2 linked regions of the Catenuloplanes indicus genome follow. The protein of the gene in region 1 interacts with the protein of each later gene in a pairwise test. Links are inferred from orthologs where the notes say so. Each region holds a gene or a part of one and is shown in the gene's direction. Other genes may lie near its edges. The genes, in order: rlmN and ftsZ.

What was found.
Region 2: the proteins of rlmN (region 1) and ftsZ interact in binary tests that used the Escherichia coli proteins (3 or more experiments, as listed by UniProt). The link is inferred for Catenuloplanes indicus from one-to-one orthologs.

The regions. Positions count from the first base shown.
Region 1 is NZ_JAUSUZ010000001.1:6,343,089-6,350,003, forward strand. The notes cover bases 1,491-4,362. They hold rlmN (dual-specificity RNA methyltransferase RlmN), read left to right. Parts: upstream 1,491-2,273; coding sequence 2,274-3,452; downstream 3,453-4,362. Other genes in these bases: J2S42_RS28805 (phosphatidate cytidylyltransferase), read left to right, coding at 1,491-2,080; J2S42_RS42135 (DivIVA domain-containing protein), read left to right, coding at 4,132-4,362. Also shown: frr (ribosome recycling factor), read left to right, coding at 12-569; more of J2S42_RS28805, read left to right, coding at 569-1,490; more of J2S42_RS42135, read left to right, coding at 4,363-5,298; J2S42_RS28820 (DUF2631 domain-containing protein), read right to left, coding at 5,382-5,603; J2S42_RS28825 (Rieske 2Fe-2S domain-containing protein), read left to right, coding at 5,788-6,915.
Region 2 is NZ_JAUSUZ010000001.1:2,767,501-2,774,391, reverse strand. What follows is about bases 250-3,097. They hold ftsZ (cell division protein FtsZ), read left to right. Parts: upstream 250-1,047; coding sequence 1,048-2,148; downstream 2,149-3,097. Other genes in these bases: J2S42_RS12430 (YggS family pyridoxal phosphate-dependent enzyme), read left to right, coding at 2,207-2,905; J2S42_RS12440 (cell division protein FtsQ/DivIB), read left to right, coding at 250-703. Also shown: more of J2S42_RS12440, read left to right, coding at 1-249; J2S42_RS12425 (cell division protein SepF), read left to right, coding at 3,195-3,950; J2S42_RS12420 (YggT family protein), read left to right, coding at 3,993-4,292; J2S42_RS12415 (DivIVA domain-containing protein), read left to right, coding at 4,363-5,193; J2S42_RS12410 (hypothetical protein), read left to right, coding at 5,215-5,871; J2S42_RS12405 (DUF167 domain-containing protein), read left to right, coding at 5,917-6,213; J2S42_RS12400 (potassium/proton antiporter), read left to right, coding at 6,210-6,891. UniProt on the Escherichia coli protein: Essential cell division protein that forms a contractile ring structure (Z ring) at the future cell division site. The regulation of the ring assembly controls the timing and the location of cell division.

The DNA.
Region 1 (6,915 bases):
GCGACGGAGCGGTGATCGACGATACGCTCCTCGAGGCCGAGGAAAAGATGGAGCGTGCCGTGGAGCACGCCAAGGACGAGCTGGCTTCCATCCGCACCGGTCGCGCCACACCGGCGATGTTCTCCCGGATCGTCATCGACTACTACGGCACGCCCACGCCGCTCCCGCAGATGGCCTCCGTCGCCATCCCGGAGCCGCGGATGGCGATCATCAAGCCGTACGACGCCTCGCAGCTGAGCGCCATGGAGAAGGCCATCCGCGACTCGGACCTCGGGGTCAACCCGTCGAACGAGGGCTCGATGCTGCGCATCCTGCTGCCGCAGATGACCGAGGAGCGCCGCCGCGAGATGGTCAAGGTCGCCCGTGGCAAGGCCGAGGACGGCAAGGTGGCGGTGCGTAACGTGCGCCGCCGCGCCAAGGAGGAGCTGGACCGGATCGTCAAGGACGGCGAGGCCGGCGAGGACGACGGTCGCCGCGCCGAGAAGGAGCTGGACGACCTCACCCACCGGTACGTGGCCCAGGTTGACGAACTGGTCAAGCACAAGGAAGCCGAGCTCCTCGAGGTCTGATGCCGCACCTCGACCCCTACGACGACGCGCGCGACGCACGGCAGCGGGCGCGGCACGGTGGTGCCGCGCCCGACCCGTACCGCCCGGACCGCGACCCCCGCGGTGACCGGCCAGGCGGCCGGGAGCCGATCGCGCCCGGCTACGCGCCGCCCGGCACGGAGGCGGGCGCCACCGCGGAGTTCGTGCTGGACCGCCCGTCCGGCCCACCACCCGCCGTGGTCCCCGGCCGCCCGGGCGCCCCTGTGCACCCGGGCCCCGACGTGCGCCCGGGTGCCGACACGCGTCTCGGTCCGGACACGTCGGCGCGTTCCGGTCTCGGCGTTCCGGTGCGCCCGGGGGGCGATGGCCCGGTGCGCCCGGGGGGCGACGGTCCGGTGCGCCCGGGGGGCGACAGTCGCCTGCGCGCAGGGGCCGAGAGCCACCCGCCTTCCGGAGCCGGTGGCCCGGTGCGCCCGGGTGCGGGCGGCCCGGTGCCCTCCGGTCCCGGAGCCGGTGTGTCCGGTGGCCGTCCGCACGGCATGCCGCCCGCGGGGCCCGCAGAGAGCGACGCGCCGGACCTCGGCGATCTGCCCGAGCCGCCGCGCCGCCGGGTCAAGGGGCGCCGCCGCGCGACCTGGACCGGTGCGCCCGCGGCCGGCAACGCGGTCCGGCAGGCCGCCTACGAGTCCGGTGACGACGAGATCGCGAAGGGGCGCAGCCTGCCGTCGGCCGGCCGTAACCTGCCGGCCGCGATCGGCGTCAGCCTGGGCCTCGGTGCCGTCGTCGCCGGTTCCCTGTTCTTCTGGCGCGAGGGCTTCCTGCTGCTCATAGCGGCCCTGATCGCGGTCGGCATCTGGGAGATGACCCGCGCGCTCGCGGTAGGTGGTGCCCGCGCCCCGCAGATCCCGCTGACCATCGGCGGCGTGCTGATGGCCGGCCTGGCGTGGTACGCCGGCCCGGACGCGCTCGCGCTCGGACTGCTGGTCACGGTGCTGGCCAGCATGCTGTGGCGGCTCGGCGACGGCCGGGCCGGGTTCCTCCGGGACGCGGCCGCGGCCACGCTGATCGCGGTCTACGTGCCGTTCCTCGGCGGCTTCGCGGCGCTGCTCGCCTATCCGGACGACGGCGTGGCCCGTGTGGTGGTAACGGTGGTCGCGGTGGTGCTCACCGACACCGGCGGGTACGCGGCCGGCGTCTTCCTCGGCAAGCACTACATGGCGCCGTCGATCAGCCCGAAGAAGTCCTGGGAGGGCTTCGCCGGCTCCGCGCTCGCGTCCGCGCTGGGCAGCGCACTGCTGGTCTATCTGCTGCTCGGCGTGGCACCCTGGTGGGGCGCGCTGTTCGGAATCGGCGTAACGATCTCCGCGGTGCTCGGTGATCTGGCAGAGTCGATGATCAAGAGGGATCTCGGCATCAAGGACATGAGCAATCTGCTCCCGGGCCACGGCGGCCTGATGGACCGCCTCGACTCGATCCTGTTCGCGCTGCCGACGGCATTCCTGCTGCTCTCCGTGCTCGCGCCCGGCTCCTGAGCGCGCCGCGGGGGCCGGCCGGCTCTCGCGGCGAGGGGGTAGGGGTGAGCGATCACGCAGCTTTGGCACCCTGTGCGGCATTAAGACCGGCCGTACCGTGGGAGACTGGACAGGTCGCGGCCGTGTTCCCACCCTGGTGAGATTCCCGCCGCGAGAAATGACCCGACGTAGTGAGGCAGCTGCAGACACCGTGATGGGCCCGACTCTCCCTCTCATCCCCGTCGTTCCCAGCACCCCGGAGACGCCCGACGACGCCGTGCCCGCGCAGGCCGGCCCCCGTCGCCGTCGTCCGGCGATGCCGCCGCGCCACCTGGCCGACCTCGACCCCGAGGCCCGTCGCGCCGCGGTGAAGGAACTGGGCCTGCCCGAGTTCCGGGCCAAGCAGCTCTCCACCCATTACTTCGGGCGTCTGGTGCGCGACGTCGCGGAGATGACCGACCTGCCGGCCGCCGCCCGGGAGAAGATCGGCGCCGACCTGCTTCCGCACCTGCTCACGCCGGTGCGCGAGCTGTCCTGCGACGACGGCGCCACCCGTAAGGCGCTCTGGCGGCTGCACGACAACGCGCTCGTGGAGAGCGTGCTGATGGGCTATCCGGACCGGGTCACCGCGTGCGTGTCGAGCCAGGCCGGCTGTGGCATGGCGTGCCCGTTCTGCGCCACCGGCCAGGCCGGCCTCACCCGTAACCTCTCCACCGCCGAGATCGTGGACCAGGTCGTCTACCTGGCCGGTGTCGCGGCGAGCGGCGCGGTCGCCGGTTCCCCGCCGCGGCTGTCCCGCGTGGTGTTCATGGGCATGGGTGAGCCACTGGCGAACTACCCGCGGGTGATCGCCGCGGTCCGGCGCCTGACCAGTCCCGCGCCGGATGGTTTGGGGCTTTCCCAGCGGCATATCACGGTTTCGACCGTCGGTCTGGTTCCGGCCATGCGCAAACTGGCCGATGAGGACCTGTCGGTGACCCTTGCGCTGTCCCTGCACGCGCCCGATGATGATCTGCGCGATGAACTCGTTCCGGTCAACCAGCGCTGGAAGGTGGCCGAGGTGTTGGATGCCGCGTGGGAGTACGCGGCGCGCACGGGGCGGCGCGTGTCGATCGAATACGCGATGATTCGGGACGTGAACGATCAGCCGTGGCGTGCCGACCTGCTCGGCCGTTTGCTGGCCGGGAAGCTGGCGCACGTCAACCTGATCCCGCTCAACCCCACGCCGGGCAGCCGGTGGGACGCGAGTCCCAAGCCGGTGGAGCGCGAGTTCGTCCGCCGTCTGCGCGCGGCCGGTGTCTCCACCACGGTCCGCGACACGCGCGGCCAGGAGATCGACGGCGCCTGTGGCCAGCTGGCGGCGAGCACGGTCGACGGCGCGGAGGCACGATGAACCCTCCGTCTCGCGGGTATGTACGTCTTGGCGTCGCATGGATGGACGCTCTTCACGGCCGCCGGGCCCGGGGCCGCGATGAACGAGGTTCACTGACGGCCGCGTGTGCGGAGGCGCCCGCCGGCGCCGAGCGAGCGAACCAGGACCAGGAGACACAGTGACGAGTCAGGGTCAGCGCTTCCGGAGGCGTGCGCTTCGCCGCGGGTACAAGGTGGAGGAGGTCGACTCCTTCCTCGACCGCGTGGAGGCCACGCTGGCGGGCGAGCAGAGCGGCCCGCCGGTCACCGCTCAGGAGGTGCACGACGTGGTCTTCCGCGTGCGCTTCGGCGGGTACGACGAATGGCAGGTCGACCTGCACCTGGACCGGGTCGAGCGGCAGCTCGCCGAGCTCGACGAGCGCGGCGGCGCCCGTGGGCCCGAGCGCGTCCCGGCCGGCGCGGATCGGATGGGCCCGCCCGACCGGATGAGCGGCGGCCCCGGCGCGCACAGCGGCCCCGGCGGCGGTTTCGGGCCAGGCGGCTTCGACGACCCCGGCGGCTTCGACGGCCCCGGTGGTTTCGACGGCCCCGGTAGTTTCGACGGCCCTGGTGGTTTCGACGACGGCTTCGATGAGCCCCGCACCGGCGGTTTCGACGCCCCCGGCCGCCCGGACGGTCCCGGCTTCGGCCCGCCGGACCGGATGGGTCCTCCGGATCGCATGGGCCCCCCGGACCGGATGGGCCCGCCCGACCGGATGGGCCCCCCGGACCGCATGGGCCCGCCCGACCGGATGGGCCCGCCGGACCGGATGGGCCCGCCCGGGCGCGTCCCGGCCGGTGCCGGCCGCTTCGACGACGGCCCCTCGTTCGGCGGCTTCGACGAGCCGCGCACCGGCGGTTTCGGCGGCCCGCCACAGCGCGATCCCCGCGATCCCCGCGATCCCCGCGACCGCGGTGGCTTCGACGAGCCGCGCACCGGTGGTTTCGGCGGCCCGCCCCCGCGGGACCCCCGCGACCGCGGCGGCTTCGGTGAGGACCCGCGCACCGGCGGCTTCGACGTGCCGCCGCGCGACGACCCGCGCACCGGCGGCTTCGACCTTCCGCCCCGCGGCGGACCGCAGGGTCCCGGCCCCGGCGCCCCGCAGGGCCCCGGTGGCATGGGCCCAGGCGGCATGGGCCCAGGCGGCCCCGGTGGCATGGGCCCGGGCGGCCCCGGCCCGCGCGGACCTCAGGCCCCCGGCGGCATGGGCCCCGGCGGTTACGACCAGCACCCGTACGACGACCCGCGCGACCGCGGCGGCTTCGACGCACCCAGCGGCGGCTTCCCCGGCTTCGAGCCCGGCAGGCACGGCAAGATGGACATGACCGCGGAGATCCGCCTGCCCGAGCTGGAGCGGCGTCCCCGCACCCAGCCGCAGTCCGGCCCGCCCGGGATGGGCGGGGGCCCGGGTGGCCCACCCCCCGGCCCCGGTGGCCCGCCCCCCGGCCGTGGCGGTCCACCGCCCGGCGCGTTCGGCGGCCCGCCCATCCCGCCACCCGGCGGCGGTTACGACGACGGTTACGGCGACGGCCCGGGCGGCTTCGGCGGCCCGCCGCCGATGGGCCCCGGTGGCCCCGGCAACGACCTGCAGCGCGTGGATCACCTGCGCCGCACGTTCCAGCCGCGGCGGTTCGGCAGCGGTTACGACCCGGACCAGGTGGACCGGCTGTTCGAGGGCATCCTCACGGCGATGTCCGGCCGCGGCCCGATGCCGGTGAACGAGAACGACCTGGACACGCTGCAGTTCGGCCTGGTGCCCGGCGGCTACTTCGAGGCCGAGGTGGACGCCGCGCTCAAGGAGGTCAAGGACATCCTGCTGGGCCACTGAGCGTCCGGCGCCATACATGGATCAGCCCGCTTCCCCGGCGTACCGTGGGAGCGGGCTTGATCTTCGGGTCCTGAGGCGGGTGCCTATTCGCGCAGACCCGCGCGGCGCAGTACGACGTCGCCGATCAGCGTCACCGCGATGCCGGCCGCGATCACGACCAGGAAGATGTTCTCGATGTTGCCCTCGTGGTTCCCCAGCGTGCAGGCCAGCAGGGACAGAATGGTCAGCACCCCGAGGATGCGTCCCGCCCTGCGGTTGCCGGGCTTGAGCTGATCGGGTGCGACCACCGGCTCGCTATCCGCCACTGTGGGTCCTTCCTCGCGCTGTGCGTTCACATCCGCGGTTAGTCTGACATGCGGCGGATGCCGGGACGCAGCAAGCCTCCTGTGACGCATCCAGCCTCTCCGCCGACGCACCGGCGATGCCCCGCGCGGGTCCGGTAACGTCTGGCCGGAACCACCGACCGTCGTAGCTTAAGGGAGCAGTGCCGTGCGAGTGACGGGAACCGGTCATGCGAGCATGCGGATCGACACCGCGGCCGGAAGCATCCTCACCGATCCGTGGGTGAACCCGGCCTTCTTCGCGTCGTGGTTCCCGTTCCCGGACAACTCGCAGCTGGATTGGGAGTCGCTCGGCAAGGTCGACTATCTCTACGTCTCGCACCTGCACCGGGACCACTTCGACGCGGAGAACCTGAAGCGGTACGTGTCGAAGAAGGCCGCCGTGCTGCTCCCGGAGTATCCGACCAGCGAGCTTGAGGACGAGTTGCGCGAGCTGGGCTTCCGCAGCTTCATCAAGACGAAGAACGAGGAGGTCGTCGAGCTCGACGGCGGCCTCAAGATCATGATCCAGGCGCTGATCTCGCCGACCGACGGCCCGATCGGTGACTCCTCGCTCTGGGTCGAGTACGACGGCGTCCGCCTGCTCAACCAGAACGACGCCCGCCCGTCCGACCTGTCCCGCTTCGCCGAGCTGGGTCACGTGCACGCGCACATGCTGCAGTTCTCCGGCGCGATCTGGTACCCGATGGTCTACGAGCTGCCCGAGGCCGCGAAGCGGGCGTTCGGCAAGCAGAAGCGCGAGCGGCAGTTCGACCGCACCTGGCGCTACATCGACGACCTGAAGGCCGACCACGTCTTCCCGATCGCCGGCCCGCCGTGCTTCCTGGACGACTCGCTCTACCAGTTCAACGACATCTTCGGCGACGAGGGCGCGATCTTCCCGGACCAGAGCGTGTTCCTCACCGAGTACGCCAAGGTCGGCGGCACCAACGGTGTGGTCCTGCTGCCCGGCTCGGTCTCCGAGCTGAACGCCGAGGGCGGCATCACCACGGAGCACCCGGTCCCGGTCGACGAGTTCTTCGCGAACAAGGCCGCCCACCTGGAGGAGATGCGCGAGCGCAAGCGCCCGATCATCGAGGCCGAGAAGGCGTCCTGGCGGCACCCGGAGATCGACGTCCTGGCCGAGATGAAGCGCCGGATCGAGCCGCTGCTCGAAGAGTCGATCTACATGGCCAAGGGCGTCGGCGGCCCGGTCCGGTTCGACCTGGTCGGCTACGACGGCGAGTCGGTCGAGTCGATCGTGGTCGACTTCCCCGGTAAGCAGGTCCGTCCGTAC
Region 2 (6,891 bases), 3.6 Mb from region 1 along the record:
CGTGCGGCGCTTCATGCGCCGGGCCCGCCAGCGCCGGATCCGCGCGGCGCTGCCCTGGGCGGTCGCGGTGGCGATCCTCGCGGTCGCGTCCGGCATCGGCTGGATGATCTACGGCACCAGCGTGCTCGGCGTGCGCCGGGTCGAGGTGACCGGCGCGGTGCTGCTCGACCCACCGCGGGTGCGCGACGCAGCCGCGGTGGCCGACCTGACGCCGCTGGCCCGGGTGGACACCGGCGCGGTCGCGGCCCGGGTGGAGGCGCTGGCGCCGGTGGACCGCGCGGTGGTCTCCCGCCGCTGGCCCGGCACGCTGCTGATCGAGGTGATCGAGCGCACCGGCGTGGCCGCGGTGCCGCATGGCGACGCCTTCGCGGTCGTGGACGACGAGGGCGTGGCGTTCCGGACGCTGCCGGAGCGCCCGGCCGAGCTGCCCCGCCTGGAGGTCGCGAAGCCCGGCCCCGACGACGTCAACACGCGCGCCGGGCTGGAGGTGCTGGCCGCACTCAGTGCCGAGCTGAAGGCAAAGTTGATCTCCGTCACGGTGGAGGCGCCGGCCCGGATCCGGCTCAACCTGGCGGACGAGCGCACCATCATCTGGGGCGACTCCTCGCAGAATCCGGTCAAGTCTTCCGTGGCCACGGCGTTGCTGGGCCGCGAGGAGAAGACGATCGACGTCAGCGCGCCCGAGGTCGTGTCGCTCAGATAGGGCGACTTTCGACACACGCGGTGTGAGGCGCCGCCGACCGTAGTGAACATTTGGGACAAAGCAGTCTTCTTTTGCCCCAAATGTTCCACTACAGGCCGGATCTGAGGCGCCGAGCCGGAGGAGCGGAGCGACGACCAGAAACACGACACGCCGTGTCGGTTCTTGGTTGAGGCCTCACGTCCGCATACGTTGCCGGAGAGGTTGCGTGGTTGACATAACTCTCGACCTCTAGTAGAGGGTGAGGGTTCCGCCTCAACCTCAACGTTCCGGCGCATAAGTCGACACGGCCTGACCGGGCCTTTGTCGCCGATGCCCGTCAACCTCGGGGAAGGGAAGGCAGACCGATGACTCCTCCGCACAACTACCTGGCGGTTATCAAGGTCGTCGGTATCGGTGGCGGCGGCGTCAACGCCGTCAACCGGATGATCGAGGTTGGGCTCAAGGGTGTCGAGTTCATCGCGATCAATACCGACGCGCAGGCGCTGTTGATGAGTGACGCCGACGTGAAGCTGGACGTGGGGCGCGAGCTGACCCGCGGTCTTGGCGCGGGTGCGAATCCCGACGTCGGCAAGAACGCGGCCGAGGACCACCGCGACGAGATCGAAGAGGTCCTCAAGGGCGCGGACATGGTGTTCGTGACCTGTGGCGAGGGCGGCGGCACCGGCACCGGTGGCGCGCCCGTCGTGGCGAACATCGCGCGCAAGCTCGGCGCGCTCACCATCGGCGTGGTGACCCGGCCGTTCTCGTTCGAGGGCAAGCGCCGCCAGGTGCAGGCCGAGTCCGGCATCGACGAGCTGCGCAACCAATGCGACACGCTGATCGTGATCCCGAACGACCGGCTGCTCGCGCTCGGTGACCGCGGAATAAGCATGATGGACGCGTTCCGCCAGGCCGACCAGGTCCTGCTCTCCGGTGTCCAGGGCATCACCGACCTGATCACCACGCCGGGTCTGATCAACCTCGACTTCGCGGACGTGAAGAGCGTCATGTCCGGCGCGGGCAGCGCGCTGATGGGCATCGGCAGCGCCCGCGGTGACAACCGCGCGGTCGAGGCGGCCGAGGCGGCGATCTCCAGCCCGCTGCTGGAGCAGAGCATGGACGGCGCCCGCGGCGTGCTGCTCTCCATCGCCGGCGGTTCCGACCTGGGCCTGTTCGAGATCAACGACGCGGCGCAGCTGGTCACGGACGCGGCCCACCCGGACGCCAACATCATCTTCGGCGCGGTGATCGACGACGCGCTCGGCGACGAGGTCCGGGTGACCGTGATCGCGGCCGGCTTCGACGGCGGCGCTCCGGCGTACAAGCCGGTGGAGTCGGTGCGCAAGCCGCAGCCGGCGCCGCTGCCGACCGCACCGGCCAACCCGCTCCCGCCGCCGCCGCAGGAGCGCCGCAAGGTGCTCTTCGACGACGTCGACGTGCCGGACTTCCTGAAGAACGGCTCCTGAGCAGTGCCATTGACCGGCCCGGGGACTCCCCGGGCCGGTTCGTCTCCGGAGGACAATAGTGAGTGACGCGCGGCGGGACGAGATCGCCGGCAACCTTGCCGTGGTGCGCGCCCGCATCGACGCGGCGTGCGCGGCGGCCGGGCGGGACCCGGCCGGCGTGACGCTGATCGCGGTGACCAAGACCTACCCGGCGTCGGACGTCGAGCACCTCGCTGCGCTCGGCGTCACGGACGTGGGAGAGAACCGGGACCAGGAGGCCGCCCCGAAGGCGGCGGCGGTCACCGCGCCGGTCCGCTGGCACTACATCGGGCAGTTGCAGCGCAACAAGGCCCGCTCGGTCGCCCGGTACGCGGACGTCGTGCACTCGGTGGACAGCGAGCGGCTCGCCGAGGCGCTGGCCACCGCGGCCGCCCGGCAGCGGGACACCCCGATCGAGGCGCTGGTCCAGGTCAACCTGGACGGCGAAGCGCACCGCGGCGGCGCCGTGGACGACGACGTCGAGCGGGTCGCGGACGCGATCGCGGCCCGCCCGGAGCTGACGCTGCGCGGTGTGATGGCGGTGGCGCCGCAGGACTGGGAACCGGCCGCCGCGTTCGCCCGGCTGGCCGCGGTGGCGGCGCGCGTGCGGGCCGCGCACCCGGGCGCGGAGCTCGTCTCCGCGGGCATGAGCGGCGATCTGGAGGCCGCGATCGCGCACGGCGCGACACACGTGAGGGTGGGCGGCGCGTTGCTCGGCTTGCGCGCACCGCTGCGGTAGCCTGACCGCGGAACCGAACTACATGAGTGTGATTCAACCGCGATGGGGGATTCACGAAGGTCCAGCGGGGGTATCAACCGGCCCTCGCCGGTCCGGGGAGGGACTGATGTCGAGGTTCCACCGCAGGGCAGCGGCACGGCAGGGGGCGGTGCCGTCACGGCGGAGGCGAGGTGGGGGCAGGCATGAGAGGGCGTAACGGTACGGGGTTCGGCGAGCACGCTCGGCGGACGCGGGAGGGGCTCGCGGTGCTGCGTCACGCTGTCCGCCTCCGTGGCGCGGAGGTGATCGGATGAGCGCCCTGCGCCGAGCGGGTGTCTGGCTCGGTCTCGTCGAGGAGGACGACGACCCCCGCTACGACGACTCGCGCTACAGCGACGACGGCTACCGGTCCAGCTACCGCGGGCGTGACCACGACCGCCGGCGGTACACCGAGGACTTCGAGGACGAGGACGAGGAGATCGACGAGCCGCCCGCGGTGCCCCGCACCCGCGGCCGGTCCGACCTCCGCGACCGGACCTCGCGCATCGACCGGGAGCGGCACGAGCGGCCGTCCCGCTCCTCGGTGCGCGAGGAGATGGAGCGCATCGAGGCCGAGCGCGCCGAGCGCGAGCGGGAGCAGCAGGAGCAGCAGACCGCGACGGTACGGCCGATCACCCGAACGGGTGGCGGGGTGTCCGGCGCGCTCACCTACCCCACGCAGGAGAGTCTGGCGCTGGCGCCGCCGCTGCCCACCCCGAGCCGGGTCACGGTGCCGGAGGAGGAGCAGCGCTACCAGATCACCACGCTGCACCCGACGACGTACCGGGAGGCGCGGACGATCGGCGAGCACTTCCGGGACGGCGTACCCGTGATCATCAATCTCACCGAGATGGATGAGGGTGACGCCCGCCGTCTCGTCGACTTCGCGGCCGGACTGGCGTTCGGTCTTCGGGGTACGATCGAGCGAGTGACCAACCGGGTTTTCCTGCTCTCGCCGGCCAACGTTCAGGTCACCGCGGAGGACAAGGCCAAGATCGCCGAGGGCGGGTTTTTCAGTCAGACCTGACCCGACGCTGTCCTACCTGAGCTACTAGGGGCCCCGCTCGCCGTGCTGTCGATCGTGTTGCAAGTCCTCTACCTGCTGCTGTACGTGTTCTTCCTGACACTGCTGGCACGATTCGTGCTGGGCGCGGTGCTGCAGTACGGGCGGCGATGGCAGCCGAGCCGGGGTGCGGCCGCGGCACTGGAGTCGGTGTGGAGCGTCACTGATCCACCCCTCAAGGCGTTGAGGCGTGTGATCCCACCACTGCGAATTGGTACCGTGAGCTTCGACCTGGCCTCCCTTGTGCTGCTGGTTATCCTGATCGTGCTGATGGAACTCGTGGTACGGCCGTTGATCATCAGGTGAACAACGTGCAAAGGGTTGAGAACCTGACGACCAGCGCGCCACGCGGCCGCAACTGACCCGAGGAGTTTCGATGCCGCTGACCCCGGCCGACGTCCACAACGTCGCCTTCAAAAAACCCCCCATCGGCAAGCGGGGGTACGACGAGGAGGAGGTCGACGCCTTCCTTGACGAGGTCGAGCGCGAGCTCGCCCGTCTGATCGAAGAGAACAACGAGCTCCGCGCTCAGGTCGAGCGTGGTGGCGGTCGCCCCGTCGCCCCGGCCGGTCCGGGCGCCGACCCGCGGATGGCCGCCGAGCTCAACGACCTCAAGGCGCAGCTCGACCGTGTCCAGCGGGACAAGGCCGCCGCCGACCAGGCCGCTCGCGCCATGCAGGCCGAGCTCGACCAGGTGCGCGCGCAGGGTGGCCCGGCCGGTGGCCTGGGTGGCCCCGGTGCCAACCCGGACGGTGAGCAGCAGGCGCTCCGCGTCCTGATGATGGCCCAGCGCACCGCCGACGACCACGTCGCCGACGCGCGCCGCGAGGCCGACAAGCTGCTGACCGACGCCCGCACCAAGGCGGAGGAGGTCACCCGCGAGGCGCGGGCCAAGGCGGACGCGCTGGAGCGCGACGCCCGCCAGCGTCACCAGGAGGCCATGGGCGGCCTGGACGCGAAGCGGTCGGCGCTGCAGAAGCACATCGAGGAGCTCAAGCAGTTCGAGCGGGAGTACCGCACCCGCCTGAAGGCGTACCTCGAGAGCCAGCTCCGCGACCTCGACGGCCGTGGCCAGGGGCTCGAGGCGGAGCTGACCCGCAGCGAGGGCAACCGCGCGGTGGGCGGGTCCGGCGGTCTCGCCGCGGCGGGTCTCGCCTCGTCGTACGGCGGCGGTCGCAGCGGCTCCTCGATCGAGTCCGGCCGCTAGTCCTCGCGACGGGGGTGAGCCATGATCGTCATCAGCCTGTTGCTCATCCTCGTCGCGATCACGCTGCTCGTGCTCGGGTTGATGAGCGCGTCCAGCCTGCTCCTGATCGGCTCGATCGTGGGCAGTCTGCTCGCTGCCGTGACCCTGGTGGTCGGCATGCGGCAGGCGGCCGCCGCGCGCGCCGAGATGGTCGACAACGCGGACGTGATGGCCGAGGCCGACTCGAAGAGCGATGAGTACGGTGCGCCCGCCGAGGAGTACCTCGACGAGGAGTTCGCCGGTTACGAGGGCCGCCGGCAGCGACGGGAGGGCACCCCGTCGACCGTCACCTCCACCGAGTTCCGGGACGAGGCCTACCCGGGGTACGGCGCCGCCGAGCCGGAGGCGCCGGCCTACCGCGAGGCCACCGTCCCGCCGCCGCGCGAGCCGGCCGACGACCCGGAGGACGAGCCGGAACCGCAGCTGGTCTCTGCCGCCGAGGCCGCGCGCGTCGCCCGGATGACCGCCGACGTCTACGTGGTGGACGGCCGTCCGCGATACCACCTGGCCGGCTGCGTCCACCTGATGGACAAGGAGGCGGAGCCGCTCCCGGTCAACGAGGCGGCCGAACTCGGCTTCACCCCCTGCGGCCTGTGCGAGCCGGACAGCGCGCTGCTCGCCGACGCTCGTCGAGTGTGATCTTCACAGTCGCGTAACCGGGCCCCCGCAGCTGCGTTCGACAGAATGAGGGGCATGGACGTTTCCGTGCCCGTCCGGGTCAAGCCCGGTGCATCGCGCGCGCGGGTCGGTGGCCGGCACGACGGGCCGCACGGCCCGGCGCTGGTCGTCGCCGTGAACGCGCCGCCGGTCGACGGCCGCGCCACCGAGGCCGCGCGCCGGGCCCTCGCGACCGCGCTCGGCGTGCGGCCCGCGTCCGTCACGCTCAGGCTCGGCGCCGCCAGCCGCGACAAGGTCTTCCTGGTCGCGGACGCGCCCGAGGCGCTGGCCGCGGCCGTGACCGAGCTGCGGGACGGCGGGTGAGCGGCGACATAGACCTGGCACTGCTGCTCGGCGCCGCCGTCGTGCTGATCGCGGTCGCCGCGGTCCGCATCTCCACCCGCTTCGGCTTCCCCAGCCTGCTGATCTACCTCGGCATCGGTCTGCTGATCGGTGAGGACGGCTTGGGCATCCGGTTCGACGACGCGGAGCTGACCCGGGTGCTCGGCTTCTGCGCGCTCATCGTGATCATCGCGGAGGGCGGCCTGACCGCGCGGGCCAGCACGCTGCGCCCGGTGCTCGGCCTGGCCGCGCTGCTCTCCACGGCCGGCGTCGCGGTCAGCATCGTCACCGTCGGCGTGGTCGTGCACCTGCTGCTCGGCCTGGACTGGCGGCTCGCACTGCTCTACGGCGCGGTGCTCTCCTCCACGGACGCGGCGGCGGTCTTCGCCACACTGCGCCGCCTGCGGCTGCCATCGCGGCTGGTCGCCACGCTGGAGGCCGAGTCCGGCATGAACGACGCACCGGTGGTGATAGTCGTGGTGCTGCTCTCCACCACCGGCTTCGGCGCCCATCCCTGGTGGTACGAGCTGCTGATCGTCGGGTACGAGCTGGTGGCCGGCGCCGCGATCGGCTGGGCCGTGGGCGTCTCCGGCCGCTGGCTGCTCCGGCACGCCGCGCTGCCGTCCGCCGGGCTGTACCCGATCGCGGCGGTGGCGCTGA